2 regions of the Paraburkholderia sp. FW306-02-B genome follow, and region 1 is predicted to be linked to the other one. Evidence: predicted binding sites of a transcription regulator. Region 1 holds the regulator's gene; the other holds the start of a gene.

Region 1 (2,201 bases):
TGACAAGTGTTTGATTGACATCCTGCTCAGGGTGCGCCTTTTTCAGCAATCATTTAAGCTCACATGGGTAATGAATCGTCAATGAACACGGTCGTGCGCAATGGCCGCGACACCCGAATCCTACAGACGGGAGTTGATATGTACACACGCATCCTCGTAGCGGTCGACGGCAGCCATACCTCGCGCCGCGCGTTCGAAGCAGCGCTGGCGCTCGCCAAATCCACGGGCGCTGTTCTGCAACCGTTCTACGTCGTCGAAAACACGCCGATGTATTTCGAAGCGCCCGGCTACGACCCTTCGATTCTTCGCAACCGGCTGGTCGAGCAAGGCAAGGAACTCGGCGCGGAATTCGCGCAGGCCATGCGCAATCAGGGTGTGAAAGGCGAGCTCGCGGTGGGCGAAGCATCGTCGCTCGACGACGTGTCCACCGTGGTGCTGAAAGCCGCCGCCGCTTTCAACGCCGACCTGCTGGTAATGGGCACGCACGGCCGGCGCGGTTTTCAGCGCCTGATTCTCGGCAGCGTCGCCGAGCGCTGCGTGCGCCAGGCCAGCTTGCCGGTGCTGCTGATCCCCTCCGCTGCGGGCAAGAGCAGCGAAGCCGGCGCTCAACCGGACGCATAGCAGTACATCACCACAAGCAGAAGCGCGAGCGTGACATCGCGCAAGCAGCCTCGCTGCGCGAACGCGTCATTTTGCCGCGAAACGCGGGCCGTACGCGGTGGGACAATCAGTCATTACCCGACAAATGGCTGCTGAACATGCTGACTCCTACCGCTGTTACCGCCGATTCCGCTGTTGCTCCATCCGCGCGCGGCCGCGGTCGTGCTGCGCCGCCGCGGGCGAGCGGGCGCAGCGCCGCGCGTTGTTCGAACTGTTCGATGCGGCAGCTCTGCATGCCGCAAGGCCTGTCTCCAGATGAACTGCCGAAACTCGAAGCGTTGATTTGCACAGCGCGCTCGGTGCAGCGCGGCGCAGCGTTGTACCGCAGCGGCGACCCGTTCGACAATCTGTACGCCGTGCGGTCCGGTTCGATGAAAACCGTCATGGCGCACCGTGACGGCCGGGAACAGGTTACCGGCCTGCGCCTCGCCGGCGAAGCGCTCGGCCTCGACGGCATCAGCGAAGACGTGCACGCATGCAGCGCCCTGGCGCTCGAAGACAGCACTGTTTGCATCGTCCCCTACACGGCGCTCAAAACGTTGTGCCGCGAAATCAGTTCGATGCAGGAACGGCTGCACAAACTGCTGGGCGAACAGATCGTCCGCGAAGCCGCGCAAATGATGGTGCTCGGCTCGTTGTCGGCGGACGAACGCGTCGCGGCGTTCCTGCTCGACGTGTCGGAGCGCAACGCGCAACGCGGCTATTCGTCGGCGGAATTCAACCTGCGTATGACGCGCGAAGACATGGGCAGCTATCTCGGCATGACGCTCGAAACCGTCAGCCGTACCCTGTCAAGATTTCAAAAGCGCGGACTGATCGACACGCAAGGCAAGCACATCCGGATCGTCGATCTCGAAGGCTTGCGGCAGGTTTAAGCCGGACGCGAAGGACCTGGCCCGCGCCGCCACGTTCCCGTCTACCTCTTTTCGGTGCGCTTTCGCCTTGGCATGGCTCCTGCGAGCGGGTACAGTCTTTAGTCCGTCCCCCGCAAGGAGGCTTGGCGACATGAATCGCGACCCCGCCCCGCATCACCCGCTCGTCCAGCGTCTGATCGACGCGCGTCACGTCACCGACGCACTGTTCTCCATTGTCAAACCCGAGTTTCTGTATGACCGGCCGATCCGCGAGCGTCACCGGATTGTGTTTTACATCGGCCATCTGGAAGCCTTCGACCGCAACCTGCTGGATCAGCGTCTGTGCGACCTGCCCGCGTTCGATCCGCACCTCGACCAGCTCTTCGCGTTCGGTATCGATCCCGTCGACGGCGGCTTTCCCACCGATCAACCAGGCGACTGGCCGTCGCTCGAGGTCGTGCGCGGCTATGGGCTGCGCGCCCGTGAGCAGATCGACCGTGCGCTCGGTGCGCTGAGCGACTCGGCTCGTATCGGCCACGATGATGCGCAAGGCGGTGCGGCCGGGCAGTTGCTGAACGTTGCGATCGAGCATCGGCTGATGCATGCCGAAACGCTCGCCTACATGCTGCATCAGTTGCCGCTAGCGCAAAAGATCGCCGACTTACGCGAACCGGCGGCAACGCGCGT
Region 2 (2,201 bases), 560 kb from region 1:
CGCGTGAAATTGCCACAACGGGCGGCGGCTTCGAAGACGAACAATGCGTTCGCGCTGGGTAGTTTTCTGCGGAGACTAGGCATAACTTCATGTTATGCCAGGTCCAACAATTAGGGAATTGCTGTCAATAAGATCGCCCCGTATATTTTTGTGAAACGCGCGGTAGTGCGGTGCGTCATTCACTGAACATGACTTACGGACTTCAAAGGATTACGAAATGAAACTGACTCAATTCAAAGTTCTGACTTTCGACGTTGTCGGTACGCTGATCGACTTTGAAAGCGGGGTTCTCGCCTCGGTGCGCCGGCTTGGCGGCAACGCGGCAAAAGATCTGACCGATGACCAGATCTTTCAGCCCTACATGCGTGGCCGCGAAAAGCATCCGGGCCGTTCGAGCAAGGAGATGGCGAATGTTTACTTGTCGCTCGCAAAAGAGTTGGGCCTGCCCGACGACGCGCAAACCGCCGCGGCATTCCAGCGCGATGTGCTCGACTGGCCGGCCTTCAGCGATTCGGTCGATGCGCTCAAACGCCTGCGCAAACATTTTCGCCTGGTGGCCATGACGAACGCCGATCGCGTGGCGCTTTCGTCCTACGCCTATACGCTCGGCGATCCGTTCGACGATACCGTGACGTGCGACGAGACCGGTGTCGCCAAACCCGATCCGCAATTCTTTGCGTACAACCGTGGACGCCAGGCGGCGTTCGGCTACAAGTTCGGCGAGATCCTGCATACGGCGCAGAGCCAATATCACGATATCGGCGTGGCGACCGGACTGGGTTATTCGACGTGCTGGATCGAACGCCGGCAAGGTATGAAGGGTTTCGGCGCGACGCCGACGCCTTCCGGGGTCACGACGCCGACGTTCAAATTCGCGACGATGGCGGCGCTTGCCGATGCGGTCGAGGCGGAAGCGCGCGTTGCCGGCTATCCGCAATCCAGATAAGCGGTTGCCAGTTCATCCGATCGACGGGAGCCGACCCCATGCGCCACCATGTCCGCACAGCCGTTGATCTCCATCAAGGCAGTGGTGTTAGTGCGCTTTGATGTCGAGCGGAGGATGACTAGCATTAAGGTATCGGCGCAGCTTCCTGCTCATGCGGCTGGTGTGAAGCAGTAAATCGATTCGCCAATGCTTTTCATGTACCGCTGCGGAGTGTGATATGCAGTCTCTGGGACCGCGTAGTGCCATAACCGTCATCCTTCATGAACACGAGCAGATGTCGAACGTGGTAGAGGGCATGCGGCGCTTTGTGAGTCTCCTGGCAGCAGGTGCGCCCGTACCGGGCCTGATGGTGCTTCGGGCGATGCTTTATTACATCCGTGAGTACCCTCAGCAGGTGCACCATCCTAAAGAGGATCGTTACCTGTTCACGCCGCTGCGGGATCGGACGGATGAATTTGACTACGTCCTTACGGAACTGGAGTCCCAGCACGCTCGAGGCGATATGAAGTTGAGAAATATCGAGCACGCGCTGACCCGGTATGAATTGAAGGGTGCCCCTGCACTTCGGGAGCTGCGAGCCGTGGTGGAAGAGTATGCAGAGTTCTATGCAGACCACCGGTGTATGGAAGAGACGTTGATTTTGCCGGCCGCCAGACGTCTTTTGACAAACGAAGACTGGGCGGAAGTCGATGCCGCCTTTGGAGCAAATCGTGATCCGTTCGACGGGGTAAAACTTGAAGACGATCTCGGCAAATTATTCTCGATGATCGTCAAAACGATTCCGGAGACGGAAAGTTAGCAGTTCGGCTGCGCTTTTCGATGAGCGGCCGGTCACGCGATGCAAACGCGGATCAGCAGGATCCGTGGCCGCGCAACTAAACAAAAAGTTTTTTTGAGCACAAAACGCCGGCGCAGGAGGGGATATGCAAGCTGCTCGTCACTTTCACCTGGAACTGCTGCACGCAAGCGTGCCGACCTATGTTGCCAGTTACCTCTTTCCGATCCTGTTGCTGGTATATGAGGTGCATAGGGTCGGCAGGTGGATCTTCGATTACGTGATGAACTTCGCGAACTTCAGGTTCATGGGTTACGAGTTTCTGCTGATGCTTGTGTTCGTTGCGCTCCAGGTCGTTTTTGAAGGCATTTTCCTGATTGGGGCGTGGATGAGCCGGGATCACGATTTCGAACATCGGGTCGCGAATCTCCTCGCAGGCCTCGGCTGTTCGCTAGTCGTCATCGGTTTCGACCTGGCTTT

What was found. The regulator FNR, encoded in region 1, switches genes on or off when oxygen is low (the NO sensors DNR and NnrR bind a similar motif). The targets are predictions, from matches to a motif close to TTGATNNNNATCAA.
Region 2: AC3WOG_RS29175 (hemerythrin domain-containing protein) is a predicted target of FNR. The motif match lies at 1,010-1,023, and genes of this name have one in related genera.

What each region holds. Positions count from the first base shown of each region.
Region 1 covers NZ_JBYSXZ010000002.1:2,338,423-2,340,623, forward strand. The annotation lists gene AC3WOG_RS31835 (universal stress protein) at 139-621, shown strand; gene fnr (fumarate/nitrate reduction transcriptional regulator Fnr) at 759-1,535, shown strand; gene AC3WOG_RS31845 (SUMF1/EgtB/PvdO family nonheme iron enzyme) at 1,666-2,201, shown strand, end outside.
Region 2 covers NZ_JBYSXZ010000002.1:1,781,125-1,783,325, forward strand. The annotation lists gene AC3WOG_RS29165 (LysR family transcriptional regulator) at 1-83, opposite strand, end outside; gene AC3WOG_RS29170 (HAD-IA family hydrolase) at 218-946, shown strand; gene AC3WOG_RS29175 (hemerythrin domain-containing protein) at 1,164-1,745, shown strand; gene AC3WOG_RS29180 (hypothetical protein) at 1,870-2,201, shown strand, end outside.